Regions from separate parts of the Raoultibacter timonensis genome, predicted to be linked through region 1. Evidence: predicted binding sites of a transcription regulator. Region 1 holds the regulator's gene; the other holds the start of a gene.
The links. The regulator LexA, encoded in region 1, represses DNA repair genes until DNA is damaged. The targets are predictions, from matches to a motif close to CNAACANNTGTTNG.
Positions count from the first base shown of each region.

Region 2: uvrB (excinuclease ABC subunit UvrB) is a predicted target of LexA. The motif match lies at 2,907-2,920, and genes of this name have one in related genera.

Region 1 covers NZ_AP025564.1:2,058,585-2,065,918, forward strand. The annotation lists gene nrdR (transcriptional regulator NrdR) at 1-308, opposite strand, end outside; gene MWL89_RS08435 (ATP-binding cassette domain-containing protein) at 406-1,926, opposite strand; gene MWL89_RS08440 (hypothetical protein) at 2,338-2,637, opposite strand; gene lexA (transcriptional repressor LexA) at 2,753-3,397, shown strand; gene hflX (GTPase HflX) at 3,476-4,786, opposite strand; gene MWL89_RS08455 (InlB B-repeat-containing protein) at 4,976-7,334, opposite strand, start outside.
Region 2 covers NZ_AP025564.1:3,163,495-3,170,828, forward strand. The annotation lists gene MWL89_RS12975 (MFS transporter) at 1-616, shown strand, start outside; gene uvrB (excinuclease ABC subunit UvrB) at 618-2,768, opposite strand; gene coaE (dephospho-CoA kinase) at 3,019-3,618, opposite strand; gene mnmA (tRNA 2-thiouridine(34) synthase MnmA) at 3,755-4,831, opposite strand; gene MWL89_RS12995 (hypothetical protein) at 5,385-6,434, shown strand; gene MWL89_RS13000 (TetR/AcrR family transcriptional regulator) at 6,585-7,145, shown strand; gene MWL89_RS13005 (hypothetical protein) at 7,271-7,334, shown strand, end outside.

The DNA of each region.
Region 1 (7,334 bases):
ATCTCGCTGCGCATGTCGTTACGCAGCTCCAGCTCGATATCGTCGATCAGGATCGCAATCTGCTCGGAGGAAATGGGTCTCTTGGCGCAAGCGATGAGAACGCCCCTGAACAGCTTTTCGCGATTGTAGGCTTCGGAAGATCCGTCGGATTTAACGATAACGAGGGGATTGTCGCCAAGGCGCTCGTAGGTGGTGAACCGACGCCCGCAATCGAGGCATTCCCTTCTTCGCCGTATCGACGCGCCGTCTTCCGAGGGGCGCGAGTCTACGACTTTCGATTCAGCATAACCACATGAAGGACAGCGCATCTTACTCCTTTGTTGGTATTTCGATCACTTTACCATACTACATATTGTGGAACAACGAGCATTCCACACTTGCGGCAAATTCTCAAAACGTTTTCCATCACGAAACAACGAGAACGGTATCTCCCCTTGCGACCCTCCCCTCTTCCCCGCAATCCGGTTCTCTGAAGTTCCATGATATCTCGCTCAGGGCGGAGAGGAACCGCTCGTCATGGGATACGAGGATGAGGGCGCAGGGGCATTGCGCAAGAACATCTTGCAGCGCTTCGATAGAGGGGAGATCAAGATGATTGGTCGGCTCGTCCATAACGATGAGATGCGGACGCTCGAGCAGCCCCATGGCCAGCATCACCTTCCTGAGCTCGCCGGGGCTCAGTTCGTCTCCGGATAGTATCCTCTCGGGCGGGGAGTTGAGTCGCGCAACGATCGAGAGCACCTCCCCGGTTTGCGACGACTGCATGCTCTTCAGTTTCTCCAAAACCTTCCTTCCATCCGCGGAATCAACCTCTTGAGGAATATAGACGAGGTGGTCGTCAAGATCGGGGATCGAAGCAAGGAGCACAGAGAGGAATGTGGATTTCCCTGCTCCGTTGCGTCCGCGGAGCGCAATGCGATCGGTCGGGCCGACGAATACCTCGGGATAATGAAGCACCCTCGCATCTCCCATATTGATCGATCCTCGTTCGATATGGGCCACGTAGCGCCTTTTCGAGGGTTCCGCATGTATATCGAGCGGCTTCTCGTAGATCTTTTTGGTCCGGATTCCATCGAGGCGCTCTCGGGTTCTCTCGATCTTCTTATCCATTTGGGCGGCCAACAGACCGGTTTTTCCGTCTTGTCCCGAATATACGGCCAGGCGAAGCTTTTCGCGGCCGTCGCTATCGTGTTTATCGAGGTTACGACCCGATCGGCGGGCAGCGCTTTGGCTTGCCACCGCTTTTCGCCGATTCATCTCGCTTCGGGTTCGGGAAAGCTGGTCGCGCACCTGCTTTCGCTCGGTTCGAGCGCTTTGCTCTCGCAGGTCGAGCTGGGCTTTGGCTTCGGTGTAAGAGCCTGGGATCATCGTCGCCCGTCCAGCGTCAATAAACAGGCACTGCGAAACCAATTCGTCGAGGAAGCGCCTGTCGTGCGAAACGAGCAAACCGACGCCACGATGTGCCTTCAACGCACCGAGCAGGACTTCCCGCGTCTGGCTATCGAGATGGTTCGTCGGCTCGTCGAGCGACACAACCGCCGGATTAAGGGAAAGCGCACAGGCAACCTGTATGCGTTTGCGCTCGCCATGCGAAAGGGTGCCGTAACGCCACAGCCAATCGTCTTCGAGTTCGAGCGAAGCGCGGAGGCGAACCGCCTCGGCTGAGTAGTCGGATGCGAAATCGTAGAGGTTTTCGGGCTCCAAGGCGGTCTCTTGAGCGCAATACACCCCTGAAGCCGCAGGTCTGATCGTACCCCCGTCGGGCCGAAGATGTCCGCAAAGGAGTTTTAGGAGCGTGCTTTTCCCGGCTCCGTTGTTTCCCACGATACCGGTCCACCCCTCGGCAAACGTCGCCGAAAGCCCTTCGAGCGCAGGTACAGGGGAATCATCGTAGGTATATGACACATTGTGCAAGGTAATGAACATGGCGACCTCCATTGAACGAAGGCGCAACGCGAATGAAATGCAATGGAAATCTGGGACATGGCTGATACGATAACGATTGCGCACCCGGTTGCGACAAAAGAATACTGTCTGCTTAGGGGATGCCCGAAGGCAATCGTTATTTGCGCATGTCCTTCTCCTTGATGACGGGTACAACGCCCATGGCGTATGATCATTCGAAGTGTAACACATCATACAAAAATCGAAAAGCACGCTTTCCGCTCGGAGGCGCGCGGGCGGCCTTCGAATAGCAACGCTCGCCCGATACGTGCCGCCCACCATCAGCACGGCGAAGCAAGCTCCCCTCGAAACGAAATGCGCCCCGGCGAACCGGGGCGCTACGCAGCTCTTCTCACAGAACGCAGCTTCTGCGGAAGATAGGATGGTTAACCGTTATATCCCAAGGAAGATGGTGGCAAAAGCAGCTGCAGCGAGCACAACGCCAGCGGAAACGGACTGCCAGGGAGCAATGCGCCCGAATGCCTTGCCGCGGGCGGTTCCCGTTCGGAGCTCGCTGACAAGTTCAAGATCGGAGACTCTTCCGTGCAGATGCCGGCTCGCCGCATGGCGCGGCCTTCCGGTTTTGCCGGATGCAGGGAATTCGATGATAGCAGCATGGGCTTGGTTTTGGGAGGCATCGACCTTGAGGGCGGATGTTCCGACCACGGTATAGCGCGCTTCGAAATTCTTCATAAATGTGCCTCCTTGCTCTTGCCTAGAACCTTTGTTCGTGTATACTATATGGCGAACAAAAGTTCATGTCAAGATATTTTTCAAACATTTGTTCGAAGTTTTGAAAGGAAGCCACATGGCAGAAAAAGTCACGAAACGCCAGCAGGCAGTACTCGACTGCATCGAGGACTGCATTCGCGAGAAGGGATACGGCCCCACCGTGCGTGAAGTGTGTCAGAGCCTTGGCCTCTCCTCCCCTTCAACGGTTCACGTCCATCTCAAAGCGCTCGAAGACAAAGGGCTCATCAAGCGAGATCCGCTCAAGTCCCGCTCGATCGCCCTCACCTACCAGCTTGAAGACCACTCGGGATCGGGCATCGACGATCTTATACAGCCCACCTTCGGCAACCTGGTCAACCTTCCTCTGGTCGGCGATGTCGCAGCCGGTTCTCCCATCCTCGCAGAGGAGAACATCACCGACACCATCACCCTCCCAACCGAAATCGTCGGCGATGCCGCAGCGTTCCTGCTTTCCGTCCGCGGCGATTCCATGATCGAGGCCGGCATCAACAGCGGCGATTACGTGGTAGTGAAAGAGCAACCCACCGCCGATAACGGCGATATCGTAGTAGCCATCATGGACGACGGCGCTACGGTCAAGCGCTTCTACAAAGAATCGAATCACATACGCCTGCAACCGGAAAACTCGTCGATGGATCCCATCATCACAACCGATTGCTCCATAGCCGGTAAAGTCGTCGCCGTATTCAGGCGCCTTTAAATACGTTTTCCGCCCAACGGCAGTCGGCCCCGATCGCAATCGTCGATCGGGGCCGATTCTTTTCCGGAAGCTACGAGGCTACGCGTCGATGGGCGATTGCACCTCGACGCGGAACGCCTCGAACATCGAAGCGTATGCGGGGCCTATCTGCATATCGATGCGCGTACCGTCCTCGCCGTGTTCCTCGAGAACGATCAAGGCACGTTCGTGGGCGATCGAGACAAGATCGCCTCTGCTGTAGGGAACCAGCACGCTGATAAGCTCGTCGTGAGCTGAGGCCACCGCTGCAATTCTCTTCACCAGAGCGTCTATGCCGGCTCCACTGAGCGCCGAGACGAGTATCGCATCGGGATGCCTGTTCGACAGCGCCTCCTTTTCGACCTCGCCGAGAAGATCGATCTTGTTGAACACCTCGACGCGCTTGATGTCGTGCGCTCCGATCTGCCCGAGCACCTCTTCGACCGACTGAATCTGCGCCTCCCGTTCGTCTGAAGAAGCGTCGATGACATGAAGGATCAAATCAGCGCCCACGATCTCGTCGAGCGTCGATTTGAATGCCTCGACCAGCGTATGCGGAAGCTTCTGAATGAATCCGACGGTATCGGTAAGGGTTATCTCGCGCCCCTCGGGAAGCACGAATTTCCTCGTCGTCGAATCGAGCGTGGCAAACAGCTTATCGTAGCTGAGCACGCCCGCATCGGTGAGCGCATTGAGGAGGCTCGATTTGCCGGCGTTGGTGTAGCCCGCAAGGGATACCTTGAACATGCCGCTTTTGTACCGCCCCTCGCGCTGAAGCGCGCGCACTTCGTTCAGCTGCTTCAGCTCGCGTTTGATCGAGGTTATGCGTTTGCGCACCATCCTGCGGTCGACCTCGAGCTGGCTTTCGCCCTCGCCGAACCTCGATCCGACGCCGCCGCCCATGCGGTTCGAGGCAAGGTGGGCCCACATGCCCCGAAGACGCGGAAGAAGGTATTGGTTCTGAGCAAGCCTCACCTGCAAACGCCCCTCTTTGCTCGTCGCATGCAGCGCGAATATATCGAGGATCAGCGCCGTTCGATCGATTACCTTGACCTCCTTCGGAACGACCCTCTCAAGGTTCGTTTGCTGCGATGGGGTAAGCTCGTCATCGAATATCACGATATCGGCGCTATGGGCGCGGCAGAGGTCGGCAACTTCCTCGGCCTTTCCCGAGCCGACGAACGTACGCGGATTCGGCGCATCGAGCTTTTGCGACGTTACCGCAACCACGTCGGCGCCGGCGGTGTTGGCGAGCCTCTCGAGTTCTGCAAGGCTTTCGGAAACGGGCCACGTCGTATCGCCGCGATCGACCCCCACGAGCACGGCGCGCTCGCGTACCTCTTCTATAGTGAAATGCTTGGATTGGGTCATGGTCTATGGCCTTTCGTAAGGTTCAGATGGCGTGTATATGAATGAGAGCGCTTACCGCAACCTTATCGTGGCCATGTACGTACCCCGTCCTTTCCCGAACGAACATCGGTCTCAGATACTAGCACGGGTGCCGCACGGCAGGCAACACCCGCGTTTGCATTTCGTTACGCTTCCCTTCGCGGAGTCACGTCATTCGGGCATGCGCCGCCTGCTCCTGCTCCATGCGGCTATCGCAGCCGCTAGGCTGCCGAGTGTCGCAACCGCGATACCGACAGCGGCGAGCGCATCACCCGTCTTCGCCAGCCCAGCTGCGGAGTCTTTCAAACTCGCAGAGCCGCTCGGCTGGTTGGAGCCGACGAGCTGCCCAGGGGTCCCGGGATCGGTCGACTCGCCGGGATCGGTTGGCTCCGTCGGGTCAACGGGATCGACCGGATCGGGGTTTTTCACCCATATAGCATACAGTGTCACATCGGTATCCCCCATGTCGATAGACACCGGCACCGGCTCGCCGCCGTCCGCCTTGAAAGACCAACCTCCGAACGTGTACCCTTCTCGCACGAGCGTATGCTCCGCTTTCACTGCGGCGACATCGCCAGGCAGGTACTTTCGATTATCGACCGGCACCGCACCGCCCGTCGCCCCATTTCCGTCGTAGAGCACCATCGCGGCTCTCCGATAGCTGATGTCGTAGTTGTTGTACCCGTATTCGAAGACAGCATCGGCTGCGCGGAACGGGAGGCCTGACGCGTCGTAGCTCTCGGGACGTTCGGAGAAGCTTCGCGTATGAATCCTCTCGTCATGCAAGGCAATATCGCCAGGGTTGCCGAGCAGCACCGATTCCAGTTCTCGCGAAGCGGTATTGCCGGAGAACACCGTGGTATCCTCGATTTGCCCTTCGGTATCGACGGTTAAGTGCCCAAGGTTTTCGTACGGCGTCCAAACACCGCCGCCCGAATCCCCTGCCGCGTTGTCCGTAATGCTCGATGACGAGACAAACATCTCGGTAGCGTTCTGATCGTCATCCATGGCGCCGAACGCGAATGCTCCGCCGTTTCTTCCCGCCGTATTGCCGCTCATGACCACCTGCTGCACAAGCCCTGTCTGCCATCCGCCCTCAAGACACAGAGCCCCTCCGTCGAGCGCGGCTGCATTGCCGGCAAACTCCATGGGTCCCGATCCCGAACCGGCGGCGTGCAGCGAGAGGTTGTTTACGTTCTTCCCGAGATACACCGCACCGCCCGAACCGGCTCGGGCGGCATTTTCGCTGAACCGCACACTCGTCGCGGCAAACGACGACCATGCGCCTTCGGCTTCCCCGCTTCTCGCGGCGTACACCGCTCCCCCGGATCCTCCGGCCTCGTTCTTCTCAAACGACGATTCTGCCACGCTCGTGTCAAGCGAAGTGCTCGAATCGCCTCCCGCCGCACTTCCTGACGCATACAGCGCTCCGCCGTCTTCATGCGAGACGTTGGCGCGGGCATCGATGCGCTCGAAACGGTTTTCGATCTGGGATCCCTCAAGATAGATTCCTCCCCCGAATCCATTGCGTGCGCGGTTTTCGGAAAGGCTTCTCCGGCTGGGATCCCCGGTTTCGGGATCCCAGCCTCCATGCATCGACAAAGAGGCGTACGACGCCTTCGCGTAGATGCCGCCGCCGCTCTCCTCGGCTACGTTTCCATCAATATCCACACCTTCGACCTGGCCGTATGATTGCTGGCCTGAAACGGCGTACACGCCGCCTCCGTTTCCGTAGGCATGATTATCCGAAACCGCGTTTTTCTGCTGAGTGCTCGATTCGCTGAATCCGTACGTTGCGTACCCCTCGTTCGAAGCGAGGTACACGCCCCCGCCATCGCCTCTAGCAACCTCGCTTCCTGCTGTATTGCCCTCAAGAGCTGCACCGTTTCCGTAAAACGAAGACGATTGCACAGATGCCAGGTATACGCCTCCGCCCGATGCACCCGCAATGTTTCGAGAAATGCTCATGCTCGAAGCCTCGCTTCCAGCCGCTGCATGCAGCGTGGCGCTGCTGGTTGCAGCTCCGTAGATGCCGCCCCCGCTGCCTCGGGCAACGTTATCGTCTATCAACGCACCTTGCATTTGCATCGCCAACATATGGTAATCACCGCTGTCGGGGTTCTCGGAATACACGCCACCCCCGTTGCCTCCCGATCTGTTGTTCGATACGGAGCTATTCGCAACGAACGAACCGGACCCATCGAGTGCGGCGCTGGGGTAGATGAAGCTCGAGTGGGCGTTTACCGCAATGCCGCCACCGTTGCCGGCGGCGGCATTCCCGTTCACGGCAGTACCGCTAAGCACGAGGGTCGCAGAAGCCGATTGGCCTACGGCGATGCCGCCTCCTTCCGATTCGCTCGTGTTGGTCTCGATGATTCCGTAGTAGCTTTCAAACGACACGTCCTCTGCGGAAGACACGTGGATGCCGCCTCCGCTTCCCTGCGCATGGTTTGCATAGATGCGCGGTTCGAGAACGGGAGGCTCGAAGCTATGCGTCGGCCCCAAAGCGATCGAAACGTACTGTCCCGCG
Region 2 (7,334 bases), 1.1 Mb from region 1:
CTCGAGCGCGGTGTTCGCCGCAGCGGTATGCGCGATCATCGGGTTCCTCGTAGCAGTGTACTACGCGCACAAAGGCGCACCGGGACTCACCGAAGATATGGCGGATAGCGCCGAGACGCCAAGGGCTGCTCCCATCCTTTCTCTGATCGGCAAGTCGGACGCCTATCGGGTTGCAAACACCGCAACCGTGCTCGAAGCGATCGACACCATGGTGAAGACCCAGACGGGCGGCGTGCCCGTCGTCGATGCGCGTGATGCGGTGGTCGGCTTCATCACCGACGGCGACGTCATGCGCTACCTCACCGGCGGCGAGCGCAAGCGGATGGATCCGCTGTACGCCTACCTGTCGATCGCGGAGCGGGGCGATCTGGCCGAGCGGGTACCCGACCTGCTCAAGGCGAACGTTATGGAGCTTGCGACGAAAAAGGTCGTCTGCATCGAGGCGGATGCTTCGGTCGAAGACGTCTGTCTCGCGCTCTCCGATCCGCACATCAAGAAGGTGCCCGTCGTTTCAGGCGGGAAGCTGGCGGGAACCGTGAGCCGCTCCGATCTCGTACGCTACTTCTTGGCGGAATTCGCCGGGCTCCCGAAAAGGGTCGCCTCGGACGCAGCTTAGCCTACGCCCGCTGGCTCGACCCGTAGGCGGCGTGCTTGCGGTTTCCGAACGCGCTGCCTTTGCGGGCGTCCTTCTTGAGCCGCTTGAGGACGTCGTCCTCGCTCGAGCCCTCGACCTGCGCGCGCAGCTTGACCACCTGGTCGCGCAGGCGGGCGGCCTCCTCGAAGTCCATGCTCTTGGAAGCGGACGCCATGTCGTCCTCCATCGAGGAGATGATGCGCAGCACCTCCTCGCGCGAAAGCGCCGCGAGCTCGAGGTTCACCTGCTCGGCGGTGGTGTTGCCCACCTCGTCCTTCACGTAGCTCATGATGTCGTTGATGGCCTTGCGGATGGTCTGCGGCTCGATGCCGTGCTCCTCGTTGTACTGCATCTGGATCTCGCGGCGGCGGCGCGTCTCGTCGATGGCGAGGCGCATCGAATCGGTGATCTTGTCGGCGTACATGATGACCTGGCCCGAAACGTTACGGGCAGCGCGGCCGATCGTCTGGATGAGCGAACGGTGATTGCGCAGAAACCCTTCCTTGTCGGCATCGAGGATCGCCACGAGCGAAACCTCGGGCAAATCGAGGCCCTCGCGCAGCAGGTTGATGCCCACGAGCACGTCGAACTCGCCGCGACGCAGATCGCGAAGAATCTCGACGCGTTCGAGCGTTGCGATGTCGGAGTGCATGTAGCGGGCCTTCACACCCTGATCGAGGAGGTGATCGGTCAAATCCTCCGCCATCTTCTTCGTGAGCGTGGTGATGAGAACGCGCTCGTCTCGCCCCGCGCGCTCCTTCGCCTCGTCGATGATGTCGTCGATCTGCGAAGCCGACGTGCGTACGATGATCTCGGGATCGAGAAGCCCTGTCGGGCGGATGATTTGCTCGACCTTGTCCTGCGATACCTTCTCCTCGTAATCGCCGGGAGTCGCCGACACGTAGACGAACTGCGGGACGCGCTCCTCGAACTCGTCGAAGCGGAGGGGGCGGTTGTCAAGGCAGCTCGGAAGCCTGAAACCATGCTCGGCGAGCGTGATCTTGCGGCTGCGGTCACCCTCGTGCATGCCGCGGATCTGTGGCACCGTCACATGGCTCTCGTCGATGATGCAGAGGAAGTCCTTCGGGAAGTAGTCGATGAGCGTGTAGGGGGGCTCGCCCGGATCGCGGCCGTCCATATGGCGCGAATAGTTCTCGATGCCCGAGCAGAAACCCATCGTCTCGAGCATCTCGAGATCGTAATTGACGCGCATTTCGAGCCGCTGCGCTTCGAGCAGCTTGCCTTCGGATTTGAACTGGGCCAAGCGGTCGCGCAGTTCCTCGCCAATGGTTTTGATGGCCTTGTCCATCTTCGGGCGCGCCGTCACGTAGTGCGACGCGGGCCACAACGGCAGCGCCTCGAAATCGTTCAACACCTCGCCCGTCACGTTGTCGACCTCGGCGATGCGTTCGATCTCATCGCCCCAAAACTCGATGCGGATGGGATTGTCGGCGTAGGGCGGGAACACGTCGAGGTTATCGCCGCGCACGCGAAACGTACCGCGCTTGAGCTCGTAATCGTTTCGGTCGTACTGGATGTCGATGAGGTCGTGGATGACCGTATCGCGATCCATCTCCTTTTCCTTGTCGACGAACACGGCCATGCCGGCGTAGTCCATCGGGCTGCCGATACCGTAGATGCACGACACCGACGCCACCACGATGCAGTCGCGCCGCGAAAGCAACGCCGAGGTTGCCGCATGGCGCAGCTTCTCGACCTCTTCGTTGATCGAAGCGTCCTTCTCGATGAACGTGTCGCTCGAAGGCACGTAGGCTTCAGGCTGGTAGTAGTCGTAGTAGCTGACGAAGTACACGACCGAATTGTCGGGGAAGAATTCCTTGAGCTCGGAAGCGAGCTGAGCCGCGAGCGTCTTGTTCGGTGCCATGACGAGCGTTGGCTTCTGCGTGGCCTCGATGACCTTCGCCATGGTGAAGGTCTTACCCGAGCCCGTCACACCCAGAAGCGTCTGGTAGCGCATGCCGTTTTCGACGTTTTCAGCAAGCCGCTCGATCGCCTGAGGCTGATCGCCCGCCGGCTCGAACGGCGACACCGCGCGAAACGGCGTCGAGGCAAGGCGAACCTCCTGCGGCTTGCCCGCCATCTCCATACCATCTATATTCGAAAGGTGAGCCATCGCTCCTCCGATCCCATGTCAAACGTTCGATTCGACAAGCGCCGCGCGAAGCCGCCGTGCGCGAAGCTTCGCGCACGCGCGCGGTCGATCAGGCGCATGTACGCATAAGAGTATTAGCGTACCACATGCTACGCGAAGTGAACAGATGTTCGTGAAGATTGTACCGAACTGTTAGCTTTTCGGAACCAACGGCAACGCGGAACCGGCGGCCCCATCCGGCCGACCGACCTGAAAAGCCAGCGGTTTCGTCCTAGGCGTTTCCCGCCTTGAAGGCGTCCCACCACTCGACAACCTGGCGCTTGAGATCCTCGGGAGTGGAATCGTTATGGAACACCACGTCGGCCACCTCGATGCGCTCGGCGTCGGTGATCTGCCGCGCGATACGGCGCTTGACGTCTTCCTCATCCCACCCCGCCGCTACGGCGCGCTCGATACGCATGTCGAGCGGAGCGAGCACCGCGATGATGCAATCGGCATCGGCAGCAAGCGAAATGCTCCTGTTCTTGAATGCGGAGTATTCGACAACGACCGCTTCGCTTTCCTTCGCAAGATCGTCGATGCGGTCGGCGAAAGTCTCTTCGATACGGGGCATCGTGATGCTGTTGAGCAGGCTCGTCTGAATCTCGTTGACAAACGCCTTTGCGGCGAGCGCGGGGCGGTCGACCTCGCCTTCGGCGTTGAGGATATCCTCGCCGAACGCCTCGACCAGATCGGCCTTCACGTAATCGCGCGTCAGAACCTCATGCCCCACTTCGTCGAGGTCGATGAACGGCAATCCCTCCTCGACGAGCGCTTTGGTCGCCATCGACTTCCCGGCGCCCATACCGCCGATAATGAAGATCTTTTTCATGTCCTGCGACCTCCTCGCGCTTGCCCGTGCATTCCTTCGCGCATCATATCACAGCGATCCGCACAGCAAAAGACAGGGCGACAAGACGTTGCCCTCGCGCCTTGCGAAGCCGGAGCCGGGCATCGCCCAGCCCGCCTTACGAGCCGTCGCCCACCGCCTCGATCATCCCGCCGCCGAGCACCGTTTCGCCCAGGTAGAAAACCGCATGCTGGCCGGGCGCCGTCGTCGGCTGGGGGCTCACCAGGCGAACGTCGACCGAGCCCCCGTCGCACGGCGTTACCGTGCACGCGGCTTTGATGCTGCGGTAGCGAAGCTTCACCATGCAATCAAGCGGAGCGTCGAGCGATTCGATCGCCTGCCAGTTCGGACGAGCGACGCGAACGGTACCGATAAGCGTTTCGCGCTTGAAGCCGACCACGAGCTCGTTTCGATCGAAGCGCTTGCCGATCACGTAGTACGGTTCGGGCGCCGCAATGCCGATCCCCTTGCGCTGACCGATGGTATAGCGGAAAAGCCCGTTATGGCGGCCGAGCGCTTGCCCCCGCGCATCGACGATGACACCCGGCGCATCCGCAACTCCCCGCTCTTCGAGAAACGATAGGTGATCGCCGTCGATGAAGCAGATATCCTGGCTCTCGGGCTTATCGGCAACCGGGAGTCCGAGGTCGGCCGCAAGCATGCGCACGTCCGTTTTCGTCGCTGCACCCAGGGGAAGCACGAGGCGCGCCAGCTGCGCCTGCGTCAGCTGCGAGAGCATGTAGCTTTGATCTTTCGACGCGTCGAGCGCCGCCTTCACCGCAAACCGCCCGCTTTCCTCGAATTGGGCGATGCGGGCATAATGGCCGGTCGCAGCTTTTTCGCACCCGTACCTATCGGCCGCCGCAAACAATTGGGGCATCTTGCAGAGCGCGTTGCACGAAACGCAGGGGCTCGGCGTGAGCCCCTGGGCATAGTCGCGCACGAATGGCTGCACGACCGATCGCTCGAACGCGCCTTCGCACTCCCATACCTCGTGCTCGATGCCCAAAAGGGCGCAGACCGCCGCTGCGTCCTCGGCCGCCGCCTGCGACTTCTCGTCGGAAGCGAACAGGCACGTAACGCCGACGACCGCATAGCCCGCACGCATGAGCACGGCGGCCGACACGGCGCTGTCAACACCGCCGCTCATTCCGAGGGCTACGCGCGTTGTTCCTGTTTGTGCCTTGCCGTCCATACAGCGCCTTTCGTATCGCACGCAGGAAATCCCCACGCCGAAAGTTTTTCGGGAGCCACGGGTTCCCGAAACGGTTCCAAGATTTCTAGCAGTATACCAATCCCGCAATTCGCCCCCAAGCAAACGGGGATGCCGACAACGCTTTTGCACGGAATGCCCGCTAAAAAGGACAAAAAAAACGCCGTTGTGAAGCCTTCGCCCCCGGCTTCAGCGAAGGCCGTTCCGCCCGCTTTCGGAACCGCCAGATCAGAACTTTACGCGCTCTCGAACGCCTCCGAGGAAGCCCTCAGGTGCCCAAAAATGCACACCCGGGGCTAACGAAAACGCTTCACGACGGCATTTTTTGTATCGTCAGCTCACCCTGCCGATCATCGATGGAAACGCGGTGCCGTGCGCATTTCGAACCAAGAGCGCACAATGCGATAGCTCACCCTATCGAGTCCTCCTGCATTCTTTTTTATAGTCTATTGTTTCTTAAGTAACATAAGTCTATAATATCGGCAATGCACGGACGCCGAACCGACCGACCACCCGACCGATCACGGGAGGAACCATGAAAGCCGTATCTTCGCTCGCCAACGCCTGCCTGTCACGTTCGACCAAGTTAAGCTCAATCAAACCCCTGCGCTTTTCCCACGAGCGGGGTTCGTACTTCGACTACGCCGAGGCAGCCAACCTGGGAATGTACATCCACGTTCCTTTCGCGAACACCCCCCTGAACGATCGCGCATGCGACGATGGCGCGCATAGTCGCGCTCAGCGGGAGAGCGACGAACGCAAACTTCTCGACGAAATCCTCCGAGCGATCGATGCGGCAGGATCCGCTTCCTGGAGAACCGCCTTCAGCGTATCGGACGGACGCCTCCGCAAAGCCGAATCAGGCTCCCGGAAAACCATCACCACGCTGTTCATCAAGGGCAATACCGCAGCGCTCGACGAACAGGAGGTCGATGCCCTCATGCAGTCGGTTCGCGAGCGATTCGACATTACGAACGGCACGGGTTTCGAACTCGCATCGGCCGATGTAACTGCCGATCGGCTTCGTACGCTCAAAGAGTCCGGGGTCGCGCATATCGCCATCAACCTGAGCGCTGCCGAGCCGTGCGCAACCGATGCCCCCGTCTCGCCGAACGCCGTCTGCACCGAGACCCTTACCGCATTGAAAGAAGTGGCCTTCGAAACCGTTTCGCTCAACTTCGCGTTCGCCCAACCGGGTCAAGACGCCCACCAGCTCCAGTGCACCATCGACACCGCGCTCGCGAGCGGAGCGAATCATATCGCCATCAGGCCGTACAATAGCCGTGAAGCCAAGCGGATGAAGTCGAGGGGCGTCGCGGACGCGCAACCGATCGTCGAGTTCGGTTGCGCGGCTACCATGCTCATGACGGGACGGTTCGAAGTCAACGCCTACTCGATCACCGAGTACGGCACGCGGCTCGACTCGGGAGCTGCGCCCGCAGCGCTCGTCCTCAAGCTGGTCGAACGCGAGCGCATGCTCAGGTATCTGCTCTGGGCGGCTCACGCCGAAGCGCGGACGATGCTCGCGCAGGCGCGGTTGCTGCGGAGCATCGGGCGCCCCCACGCGAGGACCGGGCGGCGTTGACGGATTCCCATTCGATAAAACCACGATTCCGGCAATGCCAAGCGCCTTGCCCGCCCGTGCAGCGGAAGCGATTATAATGAACAGGGCAGGCGATCGCCCAATGCGCAAAGCAGCAGCCTTCCGACCACCGTAAAACGACGAGGAGCCCTGATGTACATCGAACCGAAAGACTCGCGGCAGCGCTACACCAAGCAATGCCTCTTCGATTCGTTCTCGCGGGCCCTTGAGTGCAAACCTGTATCCGAGATCACCGTAAGCGAAATCTGCGACGATGCGGGCATCTCGCGCAAAACCTTCTACAAGTACTACTCCGACCAATTCGCCCTGCTGCTTGCCATGCAAGACGACCTGTTCGCAGGATTCGAACGCTATGTCGAGCAGCTTCCCGCCAATGTGTTCGACATGGCGCCGGCCCTCATCGCATTCGCTTCCGATCATCGCGTGCTCATCCGCGCCGCATTCCAGAACCGCGGCGAAGGGAACTTCATCGATCGCGTGATCTCGTTTCTCTACGAGGCGTACCACGCCGATTGGGAAAGAGCGAACCCTCACATGGCCGAGCAGGACGTCGAGTTCTTGTTCCATTATGTGGCCTCGGGCCTCGTCGGCATCATCCGCCTCTGGCTCTTCGACGAACCCGAACTCAGCATTGACGAAGTGGTCGAAAAGGCGCACTACCTCATGAGACTGACCACTCCGAAAAGCGCGTAGCGCGACCGTCCGAGCCGCCGCGAGCCGCCTATCCGAAACGAGCGCAAAGCCGCACGCGAAGCACCAGGAGCAAAAGCTCGAGAGACCCGAGCTTGAAGTACCGAGAACCGAGAGATTGGAAACCCATGGAAACCACGAGCTTTACCGATGCGAAGACGGTGGCCCTCAAGGTCCTGCTCGCGCCCGAAC